DNA from 2 places in the Mediterraneibacter sp. 210702-DFI.5.30 genome. Region 2 is predicted to be linked to the other one. Evidence: a T-box and tRNA genes for the amino acid it is inferred to sense, from the RefSeq annotation. Region 2 holds a T-box; the other holds one or more tRNA genes.

Region 1 (5,443 bases), on a different contig from region 2:
ATGAAGTGAATCCAGAAGTAGTAAAAGATACAAAAGTCTTTCATTTTGGAACACTTTCTATGACACATGAAGGTGTGCGTGAAGCGACAAAGAAAGCGGTAGAAACAGCAAAAGCAAATGGTTGCCTTGTATCCTTTGATCCAAATCTGAGACCGCCGCTGTGGAGCTCTCTTGATCTTGCAAAAGAGCAGATGGAGTATGGATTTGGAAAATGTGATATCCTGAAGATCTCTGATAATGAAATTCAGTTTGTATCCGGTAAGGAAGACTATGATGAGGGAATCGCATATCTGCAGGAGACATACAATATTCCGCTGATTCTTCTGACTATGGGAAAAGACGGAAGTAGAGCTTATTACAAAGGCATGCGCGTAGAGAGACCGGGATTTTCAGTGAAAGCAATTGAGACAACCGGTGCAGGAGATACTTTCTGTGGAAGTTCTTTGAATTATCTGGTTGATCATGATTTTGAGAATCTGACAGAGGAACAGTTAGGAGAGATGCTGACATTTGCGAATGCGGCAGCAGCACTTGTAACAACAAAGAAGGGTGCGATCAAAGCAATGCCTGTAAAAGAAGAAGTTCTTGAACTGATTCAGAAATAATTGACAAGAAAACAGTCAATCATTATAATGTAACACAGAAACAAGGGCGTTTCCAACTTAGGTGGAGAACGCCCTTTTATCGTATCAGTTTATGATAAAGGAGGTCGAAAAATAATGCATAACTATACAAGAGATGATATTTTTCACATAGTAGAGGAAGAAGATGTCGCTTTCATCAGATTGCAGTTTACAGATATTTTTGGAACGATGAAAAATATGGCGGTAACAGTAGGACAGCTTGAAAAAGCGTTGGATAACCGCTGTATGTTTGATGTTTCTTCCTTGGAAGGGGTTGCAGATGAGGAAGAATCAGATATGTATTTATATCCGGATTTGAGTACATTTGAAATCTTTCCATGGAGACCACAGCAGGGAAAAGTTGCAAGACTGATCTGTGATGTGTATAAAAAAGATGGAACACCGTATGAAGGAGATCCGCGTTATGTACTCAGAAAGGCTGTTGCGGAGGCGAAAGAGATGGGATATACGATGAATGTCGGCCCGGAATGCGAGTTCTTTCTTTTCCATACAGATGATGACGGTAGACCGACAACAGTAACTCACGAGCAGGGAGGATATTTTGATGTAGGGCCATTGGATCTTGGAGAAAATGCGAGAAGAGATATGATCTTAACATTAGAAGATATGGGGTTTGAGATTATTTCCTCACATCATGAGATTGCGCCGGCGCAACATGAAATCGACTTTCACTACGATGAGGCGATGATTACAGCAGATAATCTGATGACATTTAAGATGGTTGTCAAGACAATCGCAAAACGACACGGTCTGCACGCGACATTTATGCCAAAGCCGAAGAGTGAGACTTATGGGTCAGGAATGCACATTAATTTGTCTTTATATAAAAACGATGGAACAAATGCACTTTATAACGCAGAGGATGAGAACGGACTCAGTCAGGAAGGATATTATTTTATTGGTGGCTTGATGAAACATATGAAGGCAATCACCTGTATTACAAATCCAACGATCAATTCTTATAAACGTTTTGTGCCGGGGTATGAAGCACCCGTTTATATGGGATGGTCAGCTAAGACAAGAGGACCTTTGATCCGTGTGTCTATGGAGAAAGAAGACAATTCAAGACTGGAACTTCGCAGTCCGGATGCTACGGCGAATCCATATCTGGCACTTGCAGTACTTCTGAAAGCGGGACTGGATGGAATTAAGAATCAGATCATGCCTCCGAAGAATATTGATGAAAATATTCAGAAGATGACGCAGGAAAGAAGAGATGAACTTCAAGTGGAAGAACTGCCGAGAACGCTTGGGGCTGCTACAGCAGAGCTTGAGAAAGATGAACTGCTGATCAGCGTATTAGGGAAAGAGCTTGCCGAGAAGATCATAAAAGCAAATAAGAAAGAATATAAAGAATATTGTATGCAGGTGACAGACTGGGAGATCGATCATTATCTTTACAGGCTGTAGTTCAGGTATCCTGGCATTTGGCATTTAGAGAGAACGGATTGATAGAAGAGTAGTTAGCGGAAGAGGTGAGCAGATATGAGCAACATTATTGTCGTTTTTCCAAAGAGGGAAAATGCAGTAAATATCCGTAATAGTTTGGTTCGTGCGGGTATTGAAGTATCTGCGGTATGTTTGACAGGAGCTAAGGTTTTGCAGTATGCTGATAACTGGAACGATGGAATTGTCGTGTGTGGTTATCGGTTTCAAGATATGCAGTATACAGATTTACGAGAATCTCTTCCGGATACGTTTGACATGCTTTTGGTGGCTTCAGCGGATAAGTGGATGGATGGACTGCCGGATGGGGTTGTAGGACTTCCACTCCCAATCAAAGTTTATGATTTGGTAAATACCGTTGAAATGATTCAGCAGACACAGAGCAGGAAGAGAAGAAAGCGCAGAGAAACGATACGAAAGAGAGACGATTCTCAGAGAAAGATAATCGATCAGGCGAAAGCGCTTCTGATAGAACGAAATAACATGTCAGAAGAGGAAGCACATCGATATTTACAGAAGAGCAGTATGGAAAGTGGGACTAATATGCTCGAAACAGCACAGATGGTGCTGACAATTATGAATGAATAAGAGGCAGCTGTTAACAGTAACGAATAAGAAGTGCTGTAAACAATAACAAATGAGAGGACTGTCAGTGATGACAGTGGAACGGAGAAGAGAATGAAATTTACAAAAATGCAGGGAATTGGAAATGATTATGTGTATGTAAACTGTTTTGAAGAGAAGGTAGAAGATCCATCAGCGTTGGCAATCCAGGTGAGTGACAGACATTTTGGAATAGGATCCGATGGATTGATCCTGATCTGTCCGTCGGAAGTGGCAGACTGTGAGATGGCCATGTATAATGCGGATGGCTCCAGAGGAGAAATGTGTGGAAATGGAGTTCGCTGTGTTGGAAAATATATGTATGATTACGGTCTGACTGACAAAACAGAGATTACAGTTGAGACTTTAGCAGGAATCAAAACACTTCAGCTTTTCGTAGAAAATGGAAAAGTTGCGAAGGTTCGAGTTGATATGGGAAGCCCAATCTTGACACCGGCAGAAATTCCGGTTGTGGCTGAGGGAGATAAAGCTGTAGATGAACCGATTCTTGTGGATGGAAAAGAATATCGTATGACTTGCGTATCTATGGGAAATCCGCACGCAGTTGTTTATGTAGATGATGTTGATAATCTTCCGATTGAAGAAATCGGACCAAAATTCGAAAGCCATGAGAGATTTCCAAGACGTGTGAACACAGAGTTTGTAAAAGTACTGGATAGACATACTGTACAGATGCGTGTTTGGGAGAGAGGATCTGCGGAGACACTTGCCTGCGGAACAGGAGCATGTGCTGTAGCTGTTTCCTGTATTCTGAATGGATTGACAGAAGATGAAGTAACTGTAAAGCTTCTTGGCGGAGATTTGGAGATTCAGTGGGATCAGGAGAAGAACACAGTTTATATGACAGGACCGGCAACCGTTGTATTTGATGGGGAGCTAAAATAAAGATTTGATGAATAGATAATGATGGTGCGTTGACCGATTTTCATTTTTGTGAATTTGAGGTCAACGCATTTTGTTTATAATATTGACTTAATAACAAAGAGACTATAACAAAAAAGAGATTACAAATTGTAATCTCTTAAAACATCGGAGTGACAAGATTCGAACTTGCGACCTCTACGTCCCGAACGTAGCGCTCTACCAAACTGAGCCACACTCCGATAAAATAGGGAACTTGCCGAAGCAAATTCCCAGCTACGGAAAAGGGACTTGAACCCCTACTAACAGAGTCAGAGTCTGCTGTGCTGCCAATTACACCATTCCGCATTACTTGAGTTTTGTTTGTTGCTTGTTTCAAACAACATGGTTATTATATCAAAGCTACAGAAAAATGCAACCCCTTTTTTGATATTTTTGCGTTAGACTTTTTAAAGAAATTGTCTTAAATGTCAGAAAATTAAGATAATTCATTTCGCCAAACGAAAAAGGGTATCGACGGTAGCGAAAAAAGCATCAATGGCAGAAAAAAGGGCATCGACAGTTACTAAAATCTATAAGATCACTCTACAAGAAAAGCTCTGCAATAAATACAACTGCGCAGCAAAGAACTGCGACCGGCAGCAGGCCGGCACCACACCATGCGGCTACAACTCCAACAACGAGAGCGAGAACTCCGGAGATTGGAGACTGTGTGGCATGAAGGATCGCCGGGAATGTCATCACTGCTAGTGTGACATAAGGTACATAGTATAGAAAGGACTGAAGAAACTGGTTCTTCAAAGGTTTTCGAATCAAGGTCATCGGCAGTACGCGGATTAAATAAGAGATACCGCCCATGATAAGAATATAAATATAAATATTGTGTGTCATAATTTTTATTCCTTCTGAGTAATTGAACAGTTACGTTTTTATTATTGCTTAGTTGAAGCTGAAGTTTCATCTTCTGTCGGTATAGGGAAGAAGAATGCTGCTCCGGCTGAAAGTACGACGGTCAGTATAATTGTTCTGGTACCATCCGACAGAGTGGAGATCCAAGGCAGGCAAGTTGCTGCGAAGCTTGAGATAAATGCAAGAGTAACCAGTCCCGCAACGACTTTATTCTGCTTCGAAGGAGGAATGATGATAGCGATAAACATTCCAAAGAGGGCAACACTAAATGCACTGACCATACGCGGTGACATGATATTTCCGGCAATGACACCGAGCATAGTTCCAAAAGCCCAGCCCGGAAGCGGAGTTACCATCGCGCCATAGGTATAATAAGGATTTAAAGTACCTGGTCTGCTGATCGCAATTCCAAAAAGTTCGTCTGTGATATCATAACTCATCAGCAGACGGTGTCCTAACGAAAGGTCGGGACTTAAACGCTGACTCATGGCACAGCTCATCAGAAGATAACGTGCATTCGTGATCAATGTGACAATTGCGACCTCAATATAAGGAGAGTTTGCAGCAATTACAGTCAGTCCGGCATACTCTCCGGCAGATGCATTATTTAACAGACTCATAAGGAATCCCTGAAATGCATTCAGGCCGATATTTCTTGCGGCAATACCGATTGAAAAGGAGACCGCAAGATATCCAAGTCCGATCGGAATTCCATCGCGAAAACCACGACGAAATGCCTGGCTATTAGATTCTTTCATAATAATAAACCACCTTAGTTACAAATTTTGTCTCTGAGGGATATTGTATCATTTTTGCTGAGGAAATCAAAGTCGGAAATGAGGCCAAATCCTCCAATTTATAACATTTCTTGACGCATTTGTGTAAGTGTGATAGAATGACCCCGTTGTAACATATAATTTAATACAGATGCGTGAGGTGTCAGTCAGATGGATGATGGC
Region 2 (5,443 bases):
GGCAGCAGGTGTTTTTGCAAAAACAAGAAGTCCTTCTACCGGTTGGTCCAGCCGATGGATGACAGCAAGATAAGGTTCGCGTGAAGCGTTTTTTTTAGCAGTATTTTTTATCAGATGATTTTTTAAAATACTGACCATATCTTTTGTGCCAATGCGGCTGCTCTGGGTAGGAACTCCAGCAGGTTTATGACAGACGATAATATCCTTGTCCTCATATATTATTTCAGGGGTAAGTGATGAAATCATAGTTGTCTCCTTCTTTCTTGACAATCGATAAAGTTGCGTCTAAACTGAGAATTAATAATGTTATAATGATACATGATGCAAACGAATCAGGTCAAGCTTTTAAGGAGAACATCAATGAATAATGACTGGGAACATTTTGGAGAAGAGATAAAGCAGACAATACAGGATGCAATTGATACAAAGGATTACAGCAGATTGAATCAGATGGTGTCTGATACGGTGAACCATGCGATGGACTGCGTCTCGGCAGGGATTAAAAACGGTGGCTGGTACAGAGATCCGAAGACCGGACAGCCATTATATGGAAATAAAAAGAATACCGGAAGCAGATCAGGTGCAGAAAACCAGAGGTATCGTCCGAATCAGGGACCGAAGATGTCGGAAATGAGAAATTATAGTCAGAATCATCCGGTACCGGTGAGTCCAAGATATCTCAAAGGAACTTCGGTAAAGATCGGCGGAACTTTTCTGGCAGCGACAGGAGCTGTATTTGGATTGACCTCTGTTATTTTTCTTATCATCACTTTGATTGGAAGTGTGATCACAGCGTTTGATGTAGTCAGTGGTCTGATTATTGGAATTTTTGCAGTTGCTTTTATATCTTTTGCAGTGATGACTTATGTAGGAGTAGATATGGTACGTACGGTGGGAAGGTTTCGCCAATATGTATCTGTTCTGAGAGACCGGGAATTTTGTGATATTAAGGAAATTGCTTCTGTGACAGGGCGAGATGTCAGAAAGGTTCTGAAAGATGTGAAAAAAATGATTACAAAAGGCTGGTTCTGTCAGGGACATCTGGATGAGAAAGAATCCTGCCTGATGGTCAGTGAACATGCATGGAATCAGTATACAGCTCTTATGGAAGACATGAAACAGCGCAAGGCAGAGGAGCAGGCTGCTCAGAAAAAGATGCGGGAAGAGTATGACAGACTTTCACCGGAAGTACAGAAGATCGTACAGGCAGGAGATGAATATGTGAGAAGGATCAAGGCAGCGAATGACGCAATTCCGGGAGAAGTGATTTCGGCAAAGATTTCCCGCATGGAACTGCTCGTGGATCGTATTTTTGACCGCGTGGAGCAGAATCCGGATTCTGTGAATGATATGCGAAGAATGATGGATTATTATCTTCCGACAACGATGAAACTTCTTGAAGCGTATGAAGAGCTGGATGCACAGCCGGTACAGGGAGAAAATATCATTTCTTCCAAGAAAGAGATTGAAGATACGATAGATACATTGAATATTGCATTTGAGAAATTACTGGACAGCCTGTTCCAGGATACAGCATGGGATGTATCTTCAGATATTTCAGTACTTCATACAATGCTTGCGCAGGAAGGTCTGACAGAAGACGGACTGAAGAAATAATGATATCCCAAACAGACAATGAATCAAAACAGTTACAAACAGAAATGGAGGATTGCTATGAGTGATGCATTCAAGGATGTAAGTACAGTGCCGACACTGACACTGGAACCGTTTCAAGCGGAAGAAGAAAAGAAAACGGCGGTGCAGCCGGAAGAACCGAAGCTGGATGATACGATCCTGACAGAAGAAGAGCGCAGGATGGTAGATGCATTTGCACAGCAGATCGATCTGACGAATTCTTCTATGATTCTTCAGTATGGCGCAGGTACACAGAAAAAGATGGCAGATTTCTCAGAAAGTGCTTTGGAAAATGTGAAGTCAAAGGATCTGGGAGAAGTTGGTACACTGCTTACGAATGTTGTAACTGAACTGAAGAGCTTTGATGAAGAAGAGAGCAAAGGATTTCTTGGAATATTTAAGAAAGCATCGAATAAAGTTGAATCTATGAAAGCAAAGTATTCGAAAGCCGAAGAAAATGTGAATCAGATCGTGAAAGCACTGGACAACCATCAGGTGCAGCTTTTAAAAGATGTTGCGATACTCGATAAAATGTATGATCTGAATCTTACTTATTTTAAAGAGCTTTCTATGTATATTCTTGCAGGAAAGAAAAAACTGGAAGAAGTAAGAAGCACACAGCTTGCTGAATTGATGAGCAAAGCTCAGGTAAGCGGTCTCCCGGAAGATGCGCAGGCAGCAAAAGATCTGGATTCGATGTGCAACCGTTTTGAAAAGAAGTTACATGATCTTGAACTGACGAGAATGATTTCCATCCAGACCGCACCACAGATCCGTCTGGTTCAGAATAATGATACACAGATGGTAGAGAAGATCCAGTCTACAATCGTGAATACGATTCCGTTGTGGAAGAGTCAGATGCTTCTCGCACTTGGAGTAGAACATTCTTCACAGGCGGCGGCAGCACAGAGACAGGTGACGGATATGACAAATGAACTGTTGAAGAAGAATGCGGAGACATTAAAAATATCCACAATTGAGACTGCAAAAGAGTCTGAAAGAGGAATTGCAGATCTCGAGACATTAAAAGCAACAAATGAATCACTGATCTCTACATTGGATGAAGTGATGAACATTCAGAGAGAAGGAAGAGAAAAACGCCGGGAAGCGGAGGCGGAACTTCGCAATATGGAAAATGAATTGAAAGCAAAGCTTCTGGAAATCAGAGGATAAAGCTTTTTGGCTTGACAGCGGGTGTTTTATCAGTTAGAATTTCATTTGATAACTGACGTTGAACGGGAATAGTAGATACGCAGCATGCTTCAGAGAGAAGGCGGCAGGTGAGAGCCTTTGCATTACGGTATGGAACCGGCCCGGGAGTCCCTGTATGAAAGTACAGCGTAGGTCCTGCGTTAAAGGAGAAGAAAGTGAATGCAGATACAGAGATCATTTGTGTTGGTTTTGATTATAGGATGGATGTATTGCATTAATTAGGGTGGTACCGCCGGAGATATTCGGTCCCTATCGTGGGGATGCGATATCCCGGCGATTTTTTATATTAAAGTAAAAGCAAACTGCTGTCAGGGGCAGCAATGCAAAAAAACAAAAAGGAGAAGAACAATGGCAAAGAAATTAGTACAGAATATCACTGCCAGAGAAGAAGATTTTGCTCAGTGGTATACAGACGTTGTGCGTGAAGCAAAACTGTGTGATTATTCAGGTGTTAAAGGATGTATGAACTACCTTCCGAACGGATATGCTCTGTGGGAGAATATTCAGAAGAACCTGGATGCACGTTTCAAAGAGACAGGAGTAGAGAATGTATACCTTCCGGTTATGATCCCGGAAAGCCTTCTTCAGAAAGAAAAGGATCATATCGAAGGATTTGCACCGGAAGTTGCATGGGTAACACATGGTGGACTGGAAGAACTTCAGGAAAGATTCTGTATCCGTCCTACATCTGAGACACTGTTCTGTGATGTCTGGAGCAAGACAGTTCAGTCTTACCGTGATCTTCCTAAGGTGTGGAATCAGTGGTGTTCCGTTCTTCGTTGGGAGAAGACAACAAGACCATTCCTTCGTTCCAGAGAGTTCCTGTGGCAGGAAGGACATACAATCCATGCAACATACGAAGAAGCAGAAGAGCGTACAAAACAGATGTGGAGAGTCTACAGAGACTTTGCACAGGATGTTCTTGCAATCCCGGTAGTTTCCGGACGTAAGACAGAGAGTGAGAAATTCGCAGGAGCACAGGATACTTATACAATCGAAGCGCTGATGCATGATGGAAAAGCACTCCAGTCAGCAACAAGTCACTTCTTCGGAAGCTCCTTCCCAAGTGCATTCGGTATTCAGTATTCAGATAAGAATAACGAACTTCATGAAGTATACGAGACATCCTGGGGACTGTCTACAAGAATCATCGGTGCGCTGATCATGGTACACGGAGATGACAGTGGACTTGTTATTCCACCAAGAATCGCACCGGTGCAGACAATGATCATTCCGATCGCTCAGCATAAAGAAGGTGTTCTTGATAAGGCAAATGAACTTGTTGATACACTGAAGGCAGCAGGATACAAAGTGAAAATCGACGATTCTGACAAAGCACCTGGATGGAAGTTCAGCGGACAGGAGATCCTTGGAATCCCGACACGTATCGAGATCGGACCGAAAGACATCGAGAACAATCAGGCAGTTATCGTACGCCGTGATACAAGAGAGAAGATCGTTGTTTCTCTGGATGAGCTTACAACAAAACTTGCTGAAGTTCTTGAGACAATGCAGAACGATATGTTCGAAAGAGCAAAAGCATTCCTTGATTCTCATATCAATGAAGCAACAACAATGGATGAGATGAATGAGAAGTTCAATGAGAACCTTGGATTCATCAAAGCAATGTGGTGTGGAGACGAAGCCTGTGAAGATGAGATCAAAGCTCAGACAGGCGGAGCTACATCTAGATGTATTCCAGAAGAGGAAGAACATCTTTCAGATGTATGTGTATGCTGCGGAAAACCGGCGAAGCATATGGTATACTGGGGCAAGGCATACTAATTCATTTCGTTGAAAATAAAGAAGAGATTTACTTTCATAGTTGCTAGAAAAAAGAATTTGATTTAATAACAAATAACAGATGGTTTCTTAAGAAAAAAAGAGAGTGCCATCTGTTATTTTTGTATGGAAAATAATACGAAAAATAATATGGAAAATGCGAAAAAAGCCTTGACTTTCGGCGCTAAACGTAATAAACTAAACGAGCGTGTGGAAAAAGGCAATGTCTTTTTGATGCGCAAATAAGGATAATGACTTAATTATCCGCAGCCCCTTGAGGCATAAGCCCAAGGTAACGAATAATTCATAGGAGGTGAAAAGAATGCCAACATTTAACCAGTTAGTTAGAAAAGGACGTCAGACTTCTGAGAAGAAATCTACAGCACCGGCACTTCAGAAAGGATACAACTCCCTGAAGAAACGTGCAACTGATGTTTCTGCACCACAGAAGAGAGGTGTATGTACAGCAGTTAAGACAGCTACACCTAAGAAGCCTAACTCAGCTCTGAGAAAGATCGCCAGAGTTCGTCTGTCAAACGGAATCGAAGTAACAAGCTACATTCCAGGTGAAGGACACAACCTTCAGGAGCATAGCGTTGTTATGATCCGTGGAGGAAGAGTTAAGGACCTGCCAGGTACAAGATACCACATTATCCGTGGAACACTTGATACAGCAGGTGTTGCTAAGAGAAGACAGGCTCGTTCTAAATACGGTGCTAAGAGACCGAAAGACGCTAAATAAGAAGTCGCGGATTGCAGTATAGTATTTTAGATAAGTGTAACTAATAGTTAAATCGTATCACAAACAGAACTA

What was found. The T-box of region 2 lies ahead of proS (proline--tRNA ligase). A T-box ahead of a tRNA ligase gene usually reads a tRNA of that ligase, here a tRNA-Pro.
Region 1: it encodes a tRNA-Pro, which carries the amino acid that the T-box ahead of proS (proline--tRNA ligase) is inferred to sense. The anticodon was not compared.

Annotation. Positions count from the first base shown of each region.
Region 1 covers NZ_JAJCME010000008.1:6,768-12,210, forward strand. The annotation lists gene LI126_RS09745 (carbohydrate kinase family protein) at 1-605, shown strand, start outside; gene glnA (type I glutamate--ammonia ligase) at 720-2,054, shown strand; gene LI126_RS09755 (ANTAR domain-containing response regulator) at 2,130-2,678, shown strand; gene dapF (diaminopimelate epimerase) at 2,769-3,599, shown strand; tRNA gene LI126_RS09765 (tRNA-Pro) at 3,744-3,817, opposite strand; tRNA gene LI126_RS09770 (tRNA-Gln) at 3,852-3,923, opposite strand; gene LI126_RS09775 (AzlD domain-containing protein) at 4,161-4,466, opposite strand; gene LI126_RS09780 (AzlC family ABC transporter permease) at 4,508-5,242, opposite strand.
Region 2 covers NZ_JAJCME010000012.1:57,119-62,561, forward strand. The annotation lists gene LI126_RS11915 (RluA family pseudouridine synthase) at 1-246, opposite strand, end outside; gene LI126_RS11920 (5-bromo-4-chloroindolyl phosphate hydrolysis family protein) at 361-1,617, shown strand; gene LI126_RS11925 (toxic anion resistance protein) at 1,675-2,808, shown strand; T-box leader at 2,858-3,101, shown strand; gene proS (proline--tRNA ligase) at 3,196-4,632, shown strand; gene rpsL (30S ribosomal protein S12) at 4,952-5,371, shown strand.